One region of the Caballeronia sp. Sq4a genome, then DNA from elsewhere that is predicted to be linked to it. Evidence: predicted binding sites of a transcription regulator. Region 1 holds the regulator's gene; each other region holds the start of a gene.
The links. Region 1 encodes FliA, which starts transcription of late flagellar genes. Its sites were predicted from a motif close to CTAAAGTTTNNNNNNNNNNNGCCGNTA; they were not measured.
Positions count from the first base shown of each region.

Region 1 (6,097 bases):
GCTTCTTCGCATTCGCCAGCACATCGCGCAGCCGCTCCATCTGCGCGGGCGCGGGCGACGCCGCGACGCGCTGGTAATGCGGCGCGGGCGGCACGGCTTCGCACGCTTCGGTCAGCATGTCTTCGGGCAGCGCGAGCACGACCGGCCCGGGCCGCCCCGCCATCGCCACATGAAACGCGTGACTCATGTATTCCGGCACGCGGCGCGGATCGTCGATCTGCGCGACCCACTTCGCCATTTGCCCGAACATGCGGCGATAGTCGATTTCCTGAAACGCCTCGCGATCCATATGGTCGCGCGCGCATTGGCCGATGAGCAGGATCATCGGCGTCGAGTCCTGATACGCGGTGTGCACGCCGATGGACGCGTGCGTCGCGCCCGGCCCGCGCGTCACGATGGCGACGCCCGGCCGCCCGGTCAGCTTGCCGACCGCTTCGGCCATGTTCGCCGCGCCCGCCTCGTGGCGGCAGACGATGGTCTGGATCTGCGCGGTCTCGTCGTGCAGTGAATCGAGGACGGCGAGAAAGCTCTCGCCCGGCACGCAAAAGACGCGCTCGACGCCGTGGTGCACGAGCGCATCCACGACAAGACGCGCGCCGGTGGTCTCACGGGAAAGAGCGGAGGAAGCGTCGGAGGTCATGCGGTCAAGTCTCCTGTTGTGTTCCGGCCGAAGCCGGGCATTGCGCGTTGAGCCCTAGAGCTTACGCCGCCGCGCGGCCCGTTGTCCGCTAACAAGCGGAATACAAGCGGAATCTTTTCCCGGTCGGTTGCCGCCGGATCGTCCGGGCGTCGTCCATCAGTCGAAATACCCCTGTTTCCCACCCTTTATCCCGCGATAGGCCGAAGGGCATCTTCGCAATAATGGCTTCACTGAAAAGCGGGCGCCCCAAAACATCCGGCAGCGCCCGCCTCGCAAAGATCGCAGTCTCATACCTCATCGGGGGCAAGTTTGAACATTCGTAAATTCATTGGCGCGAACAGCCGCGACGCTCTGCGCCAGGTTCGTGAAGCGCTCGGCCCCGATGCCGTGGTGTTGTCGAATCGCACGCTCGACGACGGTTCCGTCGAGATCGTGGGCGTGGCGGATCGCGACATCGCATCCATTTCGCCGGCCGCGCACGAACAGGCGCCGGCCGCATTCCCGAGCGCCACGCCGCGCTCCGCGCTCGCGCAAGCCGCAGCCGCCGTGGCCGCGAAGCAACCCGCCGCCGCGAATCCGTACGCGAGCGGCGACGTGTTCTCGTCGGTTTTCGGCGCGAATCCGGAAGCCCATGCAGATGACCTCGACCACCGCGACGCCCCGCGCGACGCCTTTGCCGACGAAGCACCGCGCACGATGGCCGAGTCGAACCCGTGGCTGATCGAGCACGCGCGACGCATCGCCGAGCAGGCCGCGATGCCTTCGAATCGCCCGCTCTCGGCATCCGCTGCGATCGCTCACGGTCTGGGCGTGCCGGTCCCGCCGAAGGCATCCGCGCCGAAGGCCGCCGACAAGCGTGCCGAGAAGCGCGCCGACAAGCCAGAGCCGAGCAACTACGCCCTGCGCGAGTCCGCGCAGCCGAAGATCGACACGCCCGACTGGGCGCGCGAAGCCGCGCAAGTCGCCGCGCGCCGCGCCGCCCACAAGATCAACGCGGGCGCGCCGCAAGCGGAAGCCTCGCCCGACAGCGCGCTCGAAGGTCTGCCCGCGAACGCGGCCGCCGTCGTGACCGACGCGATTCGCGCACGTATGGAGCAAGTCGTCAACGAAACGGTGATGCACGAGCTCTCGTCGATGCGCGAGATGATGGAAGAGCACTTCTCCGGTCTCCTGTGGGGCGAGCGCCAGCGCCGCAGCCCGGGCAACGCCGGCCTGACCAAGCGCCTGTTCGCGGCCGGTTTCTCCGCGCAACTGGTGCGCATGGTCGTGGACAACATGCCCGAGATGGAAAGCGCCGAGCACGCGATGGAATGGGTGCAGCAGGTGCTCGAATCGAACCTGCCGGTGATGGCGAGCGAAGACGCGCTGATGGAGCGCGGCGGCGTGTTCGCGCTGATGGGCCCGACGGGCGTCGGCAAGACCACGACCACGGCCAAGCTCGCCGCGCGCTGCGTGATGCGCTTCGGCGCGAGCAAGGTCGCGCTGCTCACGACCGACAGCTACCGCATCGGCGCGCACGAGCAACTGCGCATCTTCGGCAAGATTCTGGGCGTCTCGGTGCATGCGGTGAAAGACGCCGCCGACCTGCAACTCGCGCTCTCGGAACTGCGCAACAAGCACATCGTGCTGATCGACACCATCGGCATGAGCCAGCGCGATCGCATGGTGTCCGACCAGATTTCGATGCTGTGCGGCGCGGGTCATCCGGTGCAGCGCCTGTTGCTGCTCAACGCGACGAGCCACGGCGACACGCTCAACGAAGTGGTGCAGGCGTACAAGAGCGCGGCCGACCAGCCGCCGCTCGCGGGCTGCATCCTGACGAAGCTCGACGAAGCGACGAATCTCGGCGGCGTGCTCGATACCGTGATCCGCTACAAGCTGCCGGTGCATTACGTCTCGACCGGGCAGAAGGTGCCGGAGAACCTGTACGTCGCGACCAAGCGTTTTCTGATCAAGAGCGCGTTCTGCATTCCGCGCGAAGGCTCGCCCTTCGTGCCGCAGGACGACGAGGTGCCGGCACTGCTCTCCGCATTGTCCGCGCGCGCCACCACCGAACTGCATGAGGTCCGCTTTGGATAAGTTCGTGCTCGATCAGGCCGAAGGTCTGAGAAGGCTGCTCACGCGAGGCGGTTCGCGCGTGGTGGCGGTGGCGGGCGGGCCGGCGGGTATCGGCTGCACGTCGGCGGTCGTGAATCTGGGCGCGGCGCTGTCCGTGCATGGCAAGGACGTGCTCGTGATCGACGAGCGGGCGAACGCGGCATCCGCTGCGCGCCTCGCCGGCACGTCCGGCGCTGGGGCGCTCGCCGCGGTGATGTCGGGCCGCGAGGCGCTTCAGGACGCGGTGACGCGCACGCCGTTCGGCTTCTCGCTGCTCGCCGCGCCACGCGACGAACGCATCAGCCACGACGCCGCGCAGTGCCGCGCGCTGCTCGACGGTCAGGCGGACATCGTTCTGATCGACGCGCAGCTCGATCGATACGGCGCGCTCTCGTCGCTCGCGGCGCAGGCGCATGACTTTCTCATCGTGACGCGGGTGGCCGCGTCCGCGATCACCGAGGCGTACGCGTGCATCAAGCGTCTGCACTACGCCCATGCGATCGGCCAGTTCCGCGTGCTCGTGAATCACGTGCAGAACCCGGCCGACGCGGCGGTCGCGTTCGACAACCTGTCGGGCGTCGCGAGCCGGTATCTGGCCGTGTCGCTCGTGCAGGCAGGGTATGTGTCCGAGGATGCGCGCGTCACTCGGGCGAAGGAGCTCTCGCGCTGCGTGGTGGAAGCGTTCCCGGCGACAGCCGCGGCGCGCGACTACCGGCAGATCGCGGCGGAGCTTCTGCATTGGCCGATGCGTCCCGCGCCGTCAGGGAGCGAGACGCAGGTCCGGAATGACGCGCGGTTTTCGGTTGGCGAGGCTGACAAGGGCGGACGGGAGACGGGGCGCATGGCGTCGATGTTTTCCAGTCATGCATTGACCAGTACGGCGTCGATGTGATCAAGAATAAGGTGACTCAGATGTACAACGCCCAAGGCAAACTCTCACAGTCGGACGTCCTGACTAAATATGCGCCGCTCGTTCGTCGGCTCGGACTTCAGCTCGTCGCCAAGATGCCGGCGAGCGTCGATCTCGACGACCTGATTCAGGCCGGCATGATCGGTCTTCTGGATGCGGCGAGCCGCTACAAGGAAGATCAGGGCGCGCAGTTCGAAACCTACGCGAGCCAGCGCATTCGCGGCGCCATGCTCGACGAGCTGCGCGCGAACGACTGGCTGCCGCGCAGCATGCGCAAGACGTCGCGCGAAGTGGAATCGGCGGTGCACAAGGTCGAGCAGAACCTCGGCCGCGCCGCGAGCGAAGTGGAAATCGCCGAGCACATGAAGATGCCGCTCGACGAATATCAGTCGATGCTGCAAGACCTGCACGGCAGCCAGCTGATCTACTACGAAGACTTCGACCGCTCCGCCGACGACGAGCCGTTCCTCGACCGCTATTGCGTCGATCGTTCGGACCCGCTGTCCGCGCTGCTCGACGACAGCCTGCGCGGCGCGTTGATCGAAGCCATCGACAAGCTGCCGGAACGCGAGAAGCTGCTGATGAGCCTCTACTACGAACGCGGTCTGAACCTGCGCGAAATCGGCGCGGTGATGGAAGTGAGCGAATCGCGCGTGTGTCAGCTGCACAGCCAGGCGGTCGCCCGCTTGCGCGCCAAGCTGCGCGAGCAGTCGTGGACGAGCGTCGAGGCTTAATGCGCTAGCCGGCTTCGAAGTCTCGCGCTTCGGCGAACACCGTTTTGCCGATGCCGAGACTTTTCGCGCGATACATCGCGCGGTCGGCGGCGCGCAGCACGGCGTGGATGTCGGCGTGGCGCGCGTCGGCGGCGCTCGACAGCATGCACGCGCCGATGCTCGCCGAGACCGAAACCGGCCGGCCATCCACCGACGTAATCGACGCGAGCGTCGCGTGAATGCCCTCGGTGATCGCGAGGACGGCCGTGCGGCTCTGCGCTTGAAGCGCGAGCACCACGAACTCGTCGCCGCCCAGGCGCGCCACGGTGTCGCTGTTGGACATGCGGCGGGCGAGCACGTTGGCGAACTGCTGCAACAGCAGGTCGCCGACTGCGTGACCGTAGGTATCGTTGACTTCCTTGAAGCCGTCGAGGTCGATCAGGAGCAGAACGGTGTCCTGCGTGGCGTCGCACATCGTGCGATTGACGATGTGTTCCAGCGCATACCGGTTCGCGAGACCCGTGAGCGGATCGGTCGATGCCTGACGCGCGAGATCGCGATTGGCGTTGCCGAGACGATCGACGAGCACGGTCAGATACACCGATGCCGCCAGCACGCTCAACGCGAGCCCGAGCGCGGCGGACGGGTTCCCGTTCCACCACGGCTGCCAGAGCGCGAGCGCGCCGATCACGGTCATCGCGGTGGCGCAGGAAACGGCGAGCGTGCGCTTGCCGTAACGGCAGCCCGAGCCGATCAGAAACCAGAAGACCACCCACAACAGCGGCAACGCTGTCTCGCCGCCTGCGGCGAGCGCGGCGCCGACGAGCGCCTGATCGGCGATGGTCGTGACGACGAGCCGCTTCTTCGATGGCGACGCCATGCGGCTGACGATGAGCAGCGTGACCGCCCCGTACACCACATAGAGCCCGACGATTTGCGCAACCAGCGACGCATCGCGCGAAGGGACGAGCCACGCATAGCAAGCGTAGGCCAGCAGGACCGCGGCGCCCAACACGACGCGCAGCGCGGCCTGTTCGCGTTCGGGATGCCGAAGCGCCGCCCATGCGAACGCATGAGACCAGCGTGGCGGGTGGTGGGCCTGCTGCATGTGAACCCCTGGATTTTGTTTTTGTTCGATCGACGCGGTCGGAATGGGCGCGGCCGGCCGTAGGGTTAACGGCAAAGCGTTGCGTTGCTTGAGTTTCGTGGGGGATGACGACGAAGCGACTGATGTGCGACTTGGCGCGCCCGGCTGGGATCGAACCAGCAACCCCTTGTCTTCTCGTATGCCGCTATCGAGCAGGTCGTCGCACGGCCTTCGTGTACGCGGAGTAGTGATCAATCAGCATGGCCGGTAAAGCCGGTGCCTGTTTCGGCAAAGCAGACAAAGTAAGTCAAGTTCGCACGGACGCGTCAGAGTTGCTTGGAGCCCACGCGAAAGCCAGCGCCGTCGAGCCTATGCGAAACCATGCGTGTGAGGCATGAACGCACGGCCAACGAGCCTCGTTACGCCACGCGAACGCAAGGAAGAAACGACGAGCGAATCGGGCGAAGGATTGAACTTCGACCCGGAGCTGATCAAGCAACCGGTGCCCGGAACGCTTGACCGCGCGGATGAAAGAGCAACTGTCCGCGAGCGCGCGCTGGGCGGCGAGCAGACGCACCTACTCGGCTACGAGAAAGGCGAAACCAAGCCGGTGGGCAGCATGATCACTGCAACGGCACCGGCCACAAGCG
Region 1 is NZ_CP084250.1:2,785,359-2,791,455, reverse strand. It holds gene LDZ24_RS13320 (thiamine pyrophosphate-binding protein) at 1-640, opposite strand, end outside; gene flhF (flagellar biosynthesis protein FlhF) at 950-2,719, shown strand; gene LDZ24_RS13310 (MinD/ParA family protein) at 2,712-3,629, shown strand; gene LDZ24_RS13305 (RNA polymerase sigma factor FliA) at 3,650-4,381, shown strand; gene LDZ24_RS13300 (diguanylate cyclase) at 4,386-5,468, opposite strand; partial or broken gene LDZ24_RS13295 (transposase) at 5,842-6,097, shown strand, end outside.

Region 2 (6,097 bases), 770 kb from region 1:
GGCGATTGCCGGGCGTCTGCTGGATAGCGTCGCGCAGGCCGAGCGCGCGCCGACTGCGATCGCCGCGTTCGGCGCGCCCGCGCGGGCGAGCGAAGACTGGCCGCGCTTCGTCGCGCTCATGGCCAAGCTGTGCGGCCGCGAATCGCCGTGGCCCGCTGAATTCGAAATGATTCGCCGCTGGTACGAGCCGCACCTCGAACGCAATCACGAAGACGCGGCTATCCGCATCGGCGACGTGTTGCAGATGGAAAGCATCGCGTCCACGTACCCGACGCGCGAGCGTTTCTTGACCGAGCTCACGCTCGATCCGCCCGACGCGACGAGCGACGAGTCCGGCGTACCGCTCATCGACGAGGACTATCTGATTCTCTCGACCATCCACTCGGCGAAAGGGCAGGAATGGCGCAACGTGTTCGTGCTGAACGGCGTGGACGGCTGCATTCCGTCCGATATGGGCACGGGCAGCGACGAGGAAATCGACGAAGAGCGCCGCCTGCTGTATGTCGCGATGACGCGGGCGAAAGAAGATCTGCACATCGTCACGCCGCAGCGTTTCTACGTGCACAACCAGACGAATCTGGGCGATCGCCACGTCTGGGCGCAGCGCACGCGTTTCATTCCGCCGCAACTGATGCAGCACTTCGAGGCAGGCGCATGGCCGCCGGTGCCGGTCGCGGCCGCGCCGACGGCGGCGGGGCTCGCCGCGGCGGCGAAAGCGAAGATCGATATCGCCGCGCGGCTGAAGGGAATGTGGGAGTAAGGCGGCGCTCGCTCAGCGCGAGGCGCGCGAGGCTCGCGGCACGCGCGGCGCGCTGCCGAAAATGCTGCGCAGCCACGCCGCAAAGCGCGTGAAGCCGTCGTAGGGTTCGTCGACGAAAAGCTCCGGCCGCATCGAGCGCAGATACTCGAGCAGTTGCTGCGCTTCCTGTTTCTGGATCGATCCGTAGAAGATGCCCAGCCTCAGCAGCGCGCGCAGTTCGCCGAGCTTTTCGCGCGCAGCGGACCCGACGTTCGTTTCGACCGCGATCTTCGCATCGAAGACGCGCTGGCGCAGCGAATCGGCGAGTCGCCAGGCGGGCGTCTGCATCTTCTGCTCGACTTCGCGAATATCCACCGCCGCCGACTTGATCTGCGAGGCGAGCACGTCCACCTGCGAGGCGTCGCCCTTGGCTTCGGTGACGATGGCCGTCGCCCATTCGCGCGACGCTTTCACCAGATCCTCGGCGCTCCAGTCGGAGCGGATCGCGAACGCGAAGCCGTGCTCGGCCGCCTGCCGGATCAGAATTTCGACGACATCCGGGAACTCCTTGTCGAGCGCGCGCTTCGCCCACGCATACTGGCCGTGCGTGAGCATCCGCTGCACGGCCTGCTCGGTGAGCGGCGTGTCGTTGTCGAGCAGCTTCGCGCGCAGAAAGTCCTCGAACGAAGGCGTGACGAACTGCGGGTCGAGCTTGAGCGACAGACGCAGGAACGCCTCGAAGTCGCGATTCAGCGACGCGATCGTTTCATCGCGCAACGAAAGAGTGATTTGACGCATGTCGGTTTCCGGTTCCGCGCTCGGCTGGCCCGATGGCGGGAAGTGCTGTCGGCCTGCCGCGCGGGCGGAGTCCGTTCGTTTCAGATAACGGCGGAGCGGCCGGAAACTTGAGGGCTCTAGAAAGGCGCCTCGCTTGGGTGTTCAGCGCAGCACGACGAGCTGCCAGACGAAGAACACGCCGAGCGATACGGCGATCGTCAGGAGCGCGCGGCGTGTCAGCGCGCAGACGGCGATCGCCGCCAACGCCGCGATCAGTTGCGGATTGCGCCACGTCAGCTCGGCGCCGTTGCCGTGCGGCGAGACCGTCATCGGCACGATGATCGCGGTGAGCACCGTCACCGGCACGAAGCCGAGCGCCGTGCGCACGACCGGCGCAAACGACAGCCGCTCGCCGAGCACGAACACCGCGGCCCGGATCAGATACGTGACGAGCGCCATGCCGACAATCAGGATGACGTAGTTCATTGCGCGCGCTCCTTGGCGTCTTTCATGCGCGGTTTCGGTTCGATGAGCGTCAGCAGCAAGCCGACGCCGACGCCGGCGAGCACGGCCGCGAGCAGCCCGAGCTTGTACGGCCAGCCTTGCCAGGCGAACGACAGCACGCCCGAGGCCAGCGCCGCCGCGACGAAGCGCAGCGCCACGAGTTGCGGCACGATGATGGCGATGAACGTTGCGACCATCGCGAAATCGAGGCCGAGCGACTTGAGCCCCGGAAACGCCGCGCCAAAGAAGAGCCCGATGAGCGTCCACGCTTGCCAGTTCGCATACATCGCGAGGCCGGAGCCGAGGAAGTAGTGCGGCCCTGTTTCGCCCGGCGCGCGCGCTCGATAGTGCGCGTAGGCGACGGCGAACACTTCGTCCGTCAGAAGGCCCGCCAGCGCCCAGCGCCAGCGCGCGGGCAAGTGAGCGACGTAGGACGCGAGCGTCGCCGAATAGAGCACATGGCGCAGATTGACGACGAAGGTCGTCGCCCAGATGACGGCGAAGCTCGCGTGTCCCGCGATCATGCCGACCGCGATGAACTGCGCCGAGCCCGCGAAGACCGCGAGCGACATCAACTGGCCGTGCCAGAGCGTGAGCGGACTCGCCGTGACGAGCGTGCCGAAAATCACGCCGAAGGGCGCGGCGCCGATCATCATCGGAATGGTGTCGCGAGCGCCGGCGGCGAGTTCCCGCCAGGCGTTGCCGGATGGTGCGTTCAAGATCGTCCTCCTGATTCGCGGAGGATAAGGCGGCGTGCGTGCGAAAGCTTGTACGTTCTTGCGGTGGCGGCCGCCCACTCACCGCCAGCGCCCCGGCGCGACCCCGAATGCCCGCTTGAAATGCCGCGTGAAGTGGCTCTGATCGGTGAAGCCGCTCGCGGCCGCCACCTCCGCGATCGACGCCCCCGCGCGCAACGCCGGCAGCGCCCGCGCGATACGCAACTGATTGCGCCACGCATGCGGCGCGAGCCCCGTTTCGCGCGTGAAAAGCCGCGCCGCGTGAAAGGTCGAAAGCCCGACGACGCGCGCCAGTTCGGCGAGCGTGACCGGTTCGAGCAGATCGTCGGCGAGGCGGGATTTCATCGTGGCGACGCGGGCGGCATCCGCGGCGGGCGGCCCGCACGACGGGCGTTGCAGCGCGTGCCGGGCGAGCAGCGTCGTTACGGCATCGACGAGCGCCGTCTCAGCGGCGAGCGGATCGGCGCGGGTGGCGTCGTTTGTGGCATCGTTCGTCAGGCTTTCCAGCGCCCGGTGCGCGCGCAAAAGCCGGCGCGCGAGATCGTCGTCGTGGATGATGTCGGTCGAGAACCACGGCGAAGCCGCGCGCGGCGACAGTTCACGCGCGAGCGCCTCCACGAACGGCACCGGCAGATAGAACACGCGATAACGCCACCCGGCATCGACGGCCCGCGCGCCGGTATGCAGCTCGCCGGGATTGATGACTGGCACCGATCCCGCTTCCGCCACGTGATGCGAGCCGCGATAGTCGTAACACTCCGCGCCCGCTTCGATGACAGGCACCGTGTACGCGTCGTGCCAGTGCGGCGTGAACGCGTGATCGTAGTACTCGGCGGTGACCATGTCCGCGTCCGGCACGAGCGGCGAGCGCCAGTAACGCGCGGCGTTGCGAAAGCGTGGGGCGGTCATCGGTGGATGCGCTGATTTGAACGGCGAATTGCTCAGTCTACCGCTTCATCGCGCGGCGCAAAGCGCGGCGAGTGCATTCTGGCTGCTGCTGCCGGATGGCGTCGAATGCGGCCGACAACGCCGCACTCGTGCGGCCCGCGACGACGCGGCTCGCTCACTTGACCGGGATCGTCGTGCCTTCTGGCACCGGAACCGCCGTGACGCTGTTCTTCGCGCTGCCGCTCGCGACGCGGTCGCTGTACGTCAGGTACACGAGCGTGTTGCGCTTCGTATCGACGATGCGCACGACATGCAGCGTCTTGAAGATGAACGACATGCGGTCCGTGAAGACATCGGTCTTCTGCTTGAGCGGCTGCGCGATCTTGATCGGCGCGACCTGACGGCAGGCGATGGACGCCTCGGTCGGGTCTTCCGCGATGCCGAGCGTGCCCTTCACGCCGCCCGTGCGCGCCCGCGACACATAGCAGGTCACGCCGGAGACGAGCGGATCGTCGTACGCCTCGACGCTCACGCGGTCGGAGCCGGTGAAGCGGAAATTGGTATTGACGCTCGCGATTTCCTCGGCATGCGAGATGCCCGCGCCGAGAAGAGACAGGAGCGATGCGCTCAGAACGAACGGTGCGGTGCGCTTCATCGAAATCCCACGCATGAAAGGAAAAGGGCGTCGTATTGTAACGACGCCCTTCGGTCTCTTCGATTCTTCTGCTGCCTGCGGCGCCGGCATCAATGGAAGATCAGGTAAAGGATCACCAGCACCACGACCGGCACACCGAGCAGCCATCCGAGTAGGTAAGGCATATCGTCCTCCTTGCGCATGTTTGTTTTCGACGGTTACAGTATCGCGGACCGTGAAGGCCCGCGTTAGCGGTGCGCGTCCGAAATGCGTGTAGGCGCTGTCCTATCGGGTCTTACGGCGGCGTTACGGATTCGTCATGCCATCATGAGATACGCCGTCGCGCGATTTTTTCGCCGGCCGGTCGCGATACAGCGCGCGCACGTAGTCCAGATGCGCGCCTGCGCAGTCGCGCGCGCGGGCCGGATCGCGCGCCACGATGGCATCGAGCATTGCGCGGTGTTGCGCGAGTAAGTCGGCTTCCACGGCGTCGTCGTAATCGACCAGGCGATGCGACGTGAGCATCGACTCGCGCATCACTTCGTTCAGGCCGTGCATCACGTGCGTCAGCGCGATGTTGTGCGTCGCATCGGCAATGGCGAGATGGAAGGCGGCGTCTTTTTCCGCGATGCGCGTGCTTCTTTGCTCGACCGCGGCTTGCAGCGCATCGAACGCGGCGGCGATGCGCGCGAGATCGGCATCGGTGGCGCGCTCGGCGGCGTAGGCCGTGGCGAGCGTCTCTAAGCCGTGACGCAGTTCGAGCACGTCGGCGCTCGCGTCGGGCTGCTGTTCGAGCAGTGCGGCAAGCGGATGCGAGACGAGCGGCGCCGTCACGTCCGACACGACGAAGCCGCCGCGCCCCGCCGCGCGAATGAATCCGTCCGATTCGAGACGAATGAGTGCCTCGCGCAGCGACGGCCGCGACACGTTCAATTGCTCCGCGAGATCGCGCTCTGCGGGCAGCCGCTGGCCGGGCAGCAGGGTGCCGTTCGAGATCAGTTGACGAATCTGGCCGGACACGACATCGGAGAGGCGCACGCGGGCGTAGGCGTGCGAGTGGACGGGCTGAAAGGTCATCGGTCGGAGCAACACGGCGAGAGGCTTTGGATTACCCTAGTTTGACACGAAAGCGCCGCGTCCCTAAAGTCTTGGTCAGACCAAGCTGACCAACGCGGACTGTCCGCCAAGCGAGCACCATGAAAGTTGCCCTTTTCGTCCCCTGTTTCATCGACGCGTTCTATCCGCAGATCGGCATCGCCACGCTGGAATTGCTGGAGCGGCTCGGCCTCGATGTCGACTATCCGCAGGATCAGACATGCTGCGGCCAGCCGATGGCCAATAGCGGCGCGCACGCGGACGCGGCCGGCGCGGAGCGCGTGTTCGCCCGAAACTTCGCGGACTACGACTACGTGGTCGGACCGTCGGCGAGTTGCACGCATCACGTGCGCGAGCACTTCACGGCCATCGAGCAGACGAGCGCGGTCCAGAAGGTGCGCAAAAGCACCTATGAACTGGTCGAGTTCCTGCACGACGTGCTGAAAGTCCGTGACTTTCCGTGGGCCGAGTTTCCGCATCGCGTCGGCCTGCACAACAGTTGCAGCGCGGTGCGGCATCTGCGCGAGACGTCGAACTCGGAAGTCGCGGGCGCGCCGTATTCGAAGCCGCGCGCATTGCTCGAACGCGTGAAGGGCATCGAGTTCGTCTCGCCCGCGCGGCCCGATGAATGCTGCGGCTTCGGCGGCACGTTTTCCGTCACCGAAGAGGCCGTGTCCGTGCGCATGGGCCAGGACAAGGTGCGCGACCACATCGGCGCGGGCG
Region 2 is NZ_CP084250.1:2,015,812-2,021,908, reverse strand. It holds gene LDZ24_RS09625 (ATP-dependent helicase) at 1-760, shown strand, start outside; gene LDZ24_RS09620 (DUF4088 family protein) at 773-1,537, opposite strand; gene LDZ24_RS09615 (AzlD domain-containing protein) at 1,679-2,002, opposite strand; gene LDZ24_RS09610 (AzlC family ABC transporter permease) at 1,999-2,676, opposite strand; gene LDZ24_RS09605 (AraC family transcriptional regulator) at 2,818-3,666, opposite strand; gene LDZ24_RS09600 (CreA family protein) at 3,821-4,300, opposite strand; gene LDZ24_RS09595 (FadR/GntR family transcriptional regulator) at 4,586-5,356, opposite strand; gene LDZ24_RS09590 ((Fe-S)-binding protein) at 5,476-6,097, shown strand, end outside.
Region 2: a site for FliA is predicted at 1,623-1,649, ahead of LDZ24_RS09620 (DUF4088 family protein). Genes of this name have one in related genera too.

Region 3 (6,097 bases), on a different replicon from region 1:
GTGATCGGCGCGATTCCGTTCGTGATGGTCAAGTCGTTCCCGCCCGCCGTGCGCTTTTCGGGCATCTCGTTTTCGTACAACGTCGCGTATGCGGTGTTCGGCGGACTCACGCCGATCGTCGTTTCGCTGATGATGAAATCGAGCCCGGCCGCGCCCGCGCTGTATGTCGGCGCGCTGTGCGTGGTCGGCGCGGTGACCGCGCTCTTCATCAAGGAGGCGCGCTGAACCCGCGAGCCGTTCCGTTGTGACGGCAAGACAATGGCGCACGCCTCGGCGGTGCGCCATTTTCATTTCAGGCGAGGCCGAAACATCCCGCGCGCCACGCGCCTACGATGAGCGGCATGAACTCGAACCTGTCTTCCCGCCAGTTGTGCGTCGTGGCCGCGACGAGTGTCGGCTTCGTCGTCTCGCAGCTCGATGTGTCGATCGTGAACGTCGCGCTCGCGAGCATCGCACATGATCTCGGCGCGAGCGTCGCGAGCCTGCAATGGACCGTGGACGCCTACGCGCTCGCATTCGCCGCGCTGATGCTTCTGGCCGGCTCGCTCGGCGACCGGTTCGGCGCGCGGCGGCTGTTCGTCGGCGGTCTCGCGGTCTTCGCGTTCGCTTCACTGGCGTGCGCCTTTTCACGCGATGCCGCGCAGCTGATCGCCGCCCGCGCGATTCAGGGCGTCGGTGCGGCAGCGATGTTGCCGAATTCGCTCGCGCTGCTGAACGCCGCGTGCGGCCAGGACAGGCGCGTGCGGGCGCGCGCGGTTGGCTTGTGGACGGCGGCGGGCGCGGTGTCCATCGCGGCAGGCCCCATTGTCGGCGGAGCGCTGATCGCCGCGTTCGGCTGGCGCAGCATCTTCTGGGTCAATCTGCCGATCTGCGCGGCGGGCGTCGCGGCGACGCTCGCATGGGTGGACGAGTCGCCGTCGCACGGGCGCGGCGACGGCATCGATCTGAGCGGCCAGGCGCTTGCCATCGTCGCGCTCACGGCGCTGGTCGGCGCGGTGATCGAAGCACGGCCGCTCGGGCTGTCGCATCCGCTGGTGACCGGCGCATTCGCGATCGCGGTGGCGGCGACGGCCGCGTTCATCGCAGTCGAAAGAAGAAGCCGCGCGCCGATGCTCCCGCTCGCGCTCTTCGGCGAGCGCACCTTCAGCGCCGCGGTGCTGTTCGGCATCGCCGTGAACTTCACCTACTATGGAAGCGTGTTCGTGCTGAGTCTGTATTTGCAACGCGTGCTCGGCCAGACGCCGTTGCAGACCGGCCTCGCGTTTTTGCCGCTCACGGGCGGCTTCCTGTTGTCGAATCTCGCGAGCGGTCCGGTGGTGGCGCGCTTCGGCTCGCGCGGCCCGATGATCGCCGGCGCATTGCTCGACGCGGCGGGTTTCGCGTCGCTTGCATTCGTCGATGCCCATACGCCGACGGTCGCTCTGCTGCTTCCGTTTCTGCTGATTCCGTCCGGCATGGGCGTGGCTGTCCCGGCGATGACCACGGCGCTCCTCGGCACCGTCGGCCAGCGGCGCGCAGGCACGGCGTCGGCCGTGCTGAACACCGCGCGGCAGGCCGCCGGCGCAATGGGCGTGGCCGCGTTCGGCGCGTTGGCGGGCCAAGCGGGAGGCGCGGCGGCATCGGCGCACATCGTCGATGCGGTGCGCTGGTCGGCGGCTGCGTCGGTGGCGATGCTGGCGTGCGCGGCAGTCATCGCGCGTGGCGTGCGCGGCGGGACGGCGACGGACGACAATGAAGCGGCGAACCGGCCGCGACGCGCGGTGAAATAGCGCGTGGGCATCGGCGGGAACACAGGTTGCGAACCGGCTCAAGTCACTTCAAGGAGAACCCGCATCATGTCCAGCCAGCCACACGCCCCGGAAGAAACCGTCGAACCGGATCCGGACAAGTTGCTCGATCCGGATGCCGCGCCGAATCCCGACGATCCCGACATGCCGGACGGTCCCGATTCCGCGATGCCGCTCGTCCCGGCCGATCCGAAGAACGGCGAGCCGCGCATGTAGCGGCTCGTTCATGTCCGCATGACACGAATGCCCGCGCACCCTTCCGGGCTGCGCGGGCATCGGTCGGATAAAAACACGCTAGAGGCTCGTCGTCTGAACCTCGCCGGTTTCCAGCGCGCGTTCGATCAACGCGTCCTGCTGCGCCTTGCGCACTGCGTCCGCGACGAACGTATCCGGCGCTTCCACTTCCGCCCTGATCGTGCCGATGATGCCATCGGCCTGGACGATGACGAGCGATTCCGCCGAGTCCGCCCGGCTGATGATGACGCGCTGCGGTCCGCCGCCTTCCGCGATGCTCGCGCAAAACTGCATGCGCTCGCCGCCGATCACGTGTTCGAATGTCTGAATCATGGCTGCCTTCTGCGTTGGTTGGACAAAAGCTGACGCAGGCACCGGCGCGCGCGTATGGCAGCACGCCGCTCCCCTCCTGTTGATTGATTCGCGCGGCGGCAGCAGGTTCCACATCACCCGTCAGCGACGCTCGCCGTGCGCCCGATGGAGTATGCGCGCGGTGGCGTCGTCTGCGGGGAAAAACGCTTCGATTGCGAGCTCGGAAAGCGTGATATCGACCGGCGTGCCGAACACCGTCGTCGTGCTGATGAGCGACAGCAGGCCGAACTCCGTGCGCAAGCGCAGCGGCACGACGACAGGATCGGTTGCGCCGCGTTCGGCGCGTCCCGCGTGCGGCGGCGCCGGATACGCTTCGAGTTCGTCGAGCAGCGCGGCGAGCGTCGGATCGCCTGACACGTCGATCTGCCGACGCAGCCGCGCGAGCAGATGCGCCCGCCACTCGTGCCAGTTCTCGATGACGCTCGCGAGCCCGCGCGGATGCAGCGAGAGGCGCAGCACGTTGACCGGCGGCGCAAGCAAGGACGCATCCGCCGACGCGACGAGCGGTTGCAGCGCGGCGTTGGCGGCGATCATCGTCCAGTGACGATCCACCGCGAGCGCGGGATACGGCTCGTGGCCCTTCAGCACGAGCTCGACGGCATGCCGCGCGGGCTCGAGGTCCGGGTCCGCGAATGCCCGCTCCTTGTACAGCGGCGCATAGCCCGCGGCGAGAAAGAGCGCATTGCGCTCCCGCAAGGGCACGTCGAGTTGCTCGGCGAGCCGGATCAACATATCGCGGCTCGGCACGGAGCGTCCGGATTCGATAAAGCTCAAGTGGCGCGTCGAAACGTCCGCTATACAAGCAAGCTCCAGCTGACTCATGCGCCTGCGCTGACGCCATTCGCGCAGCAACATGCCGACCGTGGCAGGCGTGACGCCCGGCGCGCGCGGCTTAGCTTCTGTCAGTGTCGTGTCCATGCGCCGATGTTAGACGAAGCGCACGGCAGCAATCCATTACCTTGCGCGTAAAGCACGCCGTAAGTTTTACCTCGGGCGAGGCCGCGTCGAAATGTTTGCGGGCGCCACCCTAAATGTCGGCGTGTACTGCGCCGTTAAAAAGCCCAGCATCATGCAGACAATGCATTGCGAGCCGTGCGTGTTTCGCTGACGAGCGCGCACGGCTCGCAACGCCCGGACATTTGCGGAGAAATCATGTTTGTCGTTATCGGATGGGTAGTCGTCATCGGCTCCGTCATCGGGAGCTTCATGGGGGTCGGCGGTCACCTCGCGGCCCTCGTTCAGCCTTTCGAATTGCTGTGTATTTTCGGCGCGGCCATCGGGGCTTTCGTCGTATCGAACCCCACGTCCACGCTCAAGAAAACATTGCAGGCGCTGCCCAAGGTTTTCAAAGGCGGTGGGTATAGCAAAGAGAAATACCTGTCGCTCATCGCGTTGCTGTACGAACTGCTGCAAAAGGCCCGCAAGGAAGGAATGATGGCGCTCGAAGCAGACGTCGACGCGCCCGAGTCCAGCCCGGTCTTCCAGAAGTACGAACACGTGATGGCGGATCATCACCTGCTCGATTTCATCGTCGATTACCTGCGCATGATGTCGGCGGGCAACGTGAACGCGCTCGAATTGCAGGACCTGATGGACGAGGAACTCGAGACGCATCACACGGAAAGCGCGGTGGCCGCGAACGCCATTCAGAAGATGGCCGATGGCTTGCCGGCATTCGGCATCGTCGCCGCGGTGATGGGCGTGGTGCATACGATGGGCTCGGTGGGCGCTGCGCCCGCCGTGCTCGGCGAGATGATCGCGGGTGCGCTCGTCGGCACGTTCCTCGGCATCTTGCTCGCATACGGCTTCATCGGCCCGCTCGCGGACCTGCTCAACGCGAAGGGCGCCGCCGAAGCCAAGCCGTTCCAGTGCGTGAAGTCCGTGCTGCTCGCATCGATGAACGGCTACGCGCCGACGGTCGCTGTCGAGTTCGGCCGCAAGGTGCTCTTCACGGCGGACCGTCCGAGCTTCAAGGAACTGGACGACGCCGTGCGCGCCACCAAGACGCCGAAGTCGGCCTGACCCGCTGCTGCGTAGACACAAGGAGCATCGTTCATGGCTGAAAGACCGTCACGCGACCCGTTGCAATCCGTGCTCGCGCCCACTGTCGTCGTGCGTCGCAAGAAGAAGGGCGGCGGCCACGGCGGCCATCACGGCGGCGCGTGGAAGATTGCCTACGCGGACTTCGTGACTGCAATGATGGCGTTCTTCCTCTTGATGTGGCTGCTCGGCTCCACGTCGAAGTACGACAAGGAAGGCATCGAGCAATACTTCAATACGCCGCTCTCGGCGCTGTTCGGCAACGAAGGCGGCGCCTCCGCGCATACGAGCGTCGTCAACGGCGGCGGCAAGGACCTGTCCAGCTCGCGTCCCGGCGAAGCCAACAAGAGCCAGACGCAGCCGGTGCCGCCTTCCATCGCGCGCGCGGCAGTCGCTGTCGACGACATGCAGCGTCTTCAACAGTTGAAGCAAAAGCTGACCGCGCTGATCGAAAACACGCCCGCATTGCGCGCGTTCAGGGATCAGATCCGCATTGCGATCACGAGCGAAGGCTTGCGCATCGAAATCGTCGATTCACTGAAGCGGCCGATGTTCGCATCGGGCAGCTCGAAGCTCGAAAGCTATGTGACGACGATTCTGTCGAACATCGGCGCATCGCTCAACGACGTGGACAATCGCGTGTCGATTGCAGGGCATACGGATGCCGTGCCTTACTCCGGCAACCAGAAAGGCTATTCGAACTGGGAACTGTCGAGCGAGCGCGCGAACGCGGCGCGGCGCGCGCTGGTCGCCGGTGGCATGAACGAAGGCAAGGTGCTGCAGGTGCGCGGTCTCTCCGACGTCCTGCCGCTCAACAAGGACGTCATCGACGAGCCGACGAACCGGCGCATCAGCATTCTCGTGCTGAACAAGGCGGCTGAACTCGCGTTCTTCCGCGATGGCGGACGCACGACGGTCGATCAGGCACTGCCCGCCGACGCTGCGATTCCCGCTGCCGTCGCGGCGAAATCGAACACGCCGGTCGCTGTCGTCAAGTAAGCCGTAATTGGTTCGCGTGAGCCTCGCGCTTACGCGAACCACTCCGTCGCGGTCTGCACGACGAGCCAGATGTTAGCGGCGCTGATCACGACGAAAAGCAGCCACGCGATGAGCTTCGTATGCGACGCGTTCGCGAAGCTGCCCATGAGCGTGCGATCGCTCGTCATGCGAATCAGCGGATACAGCGCGAACGGCAATTGCAGACTCAGCACGACCTGGCTCGCGACGAGCAGCTTGCCGACCGCGCCGTTACCGAGCATATAGACACCGATCAGCGCAGGCACGAGCGCGAGCGCCCGCGTGATGAAGCGCCGCTGATAGCACGGAATCTTCAGGCGTAGAAAGCCTTCCATGATGACCTGCCCTGCAATGGTCCCCGTGAAGGTGGAGCTCTGACCCGAAGCGAAGAGCGTCACTGCGAACAAAATCGCGGCAAGCCCGCTGCCGACGATGGGCGCGAGCAGCTTGTATGCGTCCTCGATTTCGGTCACTTGCGTGTGACCGGTCGCATGAAACGCGGAGGCCGCGAGAATCAGGATCGCGGCGTTGATCAGGAGCGCAAGCATCAATGACGCAATAGTGTCGAGCCGCGAAAGCCTGATCGATGAAGCGAGAGCCTTCGGCTCGCGAGTGACCACGCGTGTCTGCACGATGGACGAATGCAG
Region 3 is NZ_CP084251.1:753,099-759,195, forward strand. It holds gene LDZ24_RS17425 (MFS transporter) at 1-225, shown strand, start outside; gene LDZ24_RS17430 (MFS transporter) at 333-1,769, shown strand; gene LDZ24_RS17435 (hypothetical protein) at 1,836-2,003, shown strand; gene LDZ24_RS17440 (hypothetical protein) at 2,082-2,354, opposite strand; gene LDZ24_RS17445 (helix-turn-helix domain-containing protein) at 2,475-3,311, opposite strand; gene motA (flagellar motor stator protein MotA) at 3,546-4,415, shown strand; gene motB (flagellar motor protein MotB) at 4,449-5,432, shown strand; gene LDZ24_RS17460 (Nramp family divalent metal transporter) at 5,462-6,097, opposite strand, start outside.
Region 3: a site for FliA is predicted at 3,422-3,448, ahead of motA (flagellar motor stator protein MotA). Genes of this name have one in related genera too.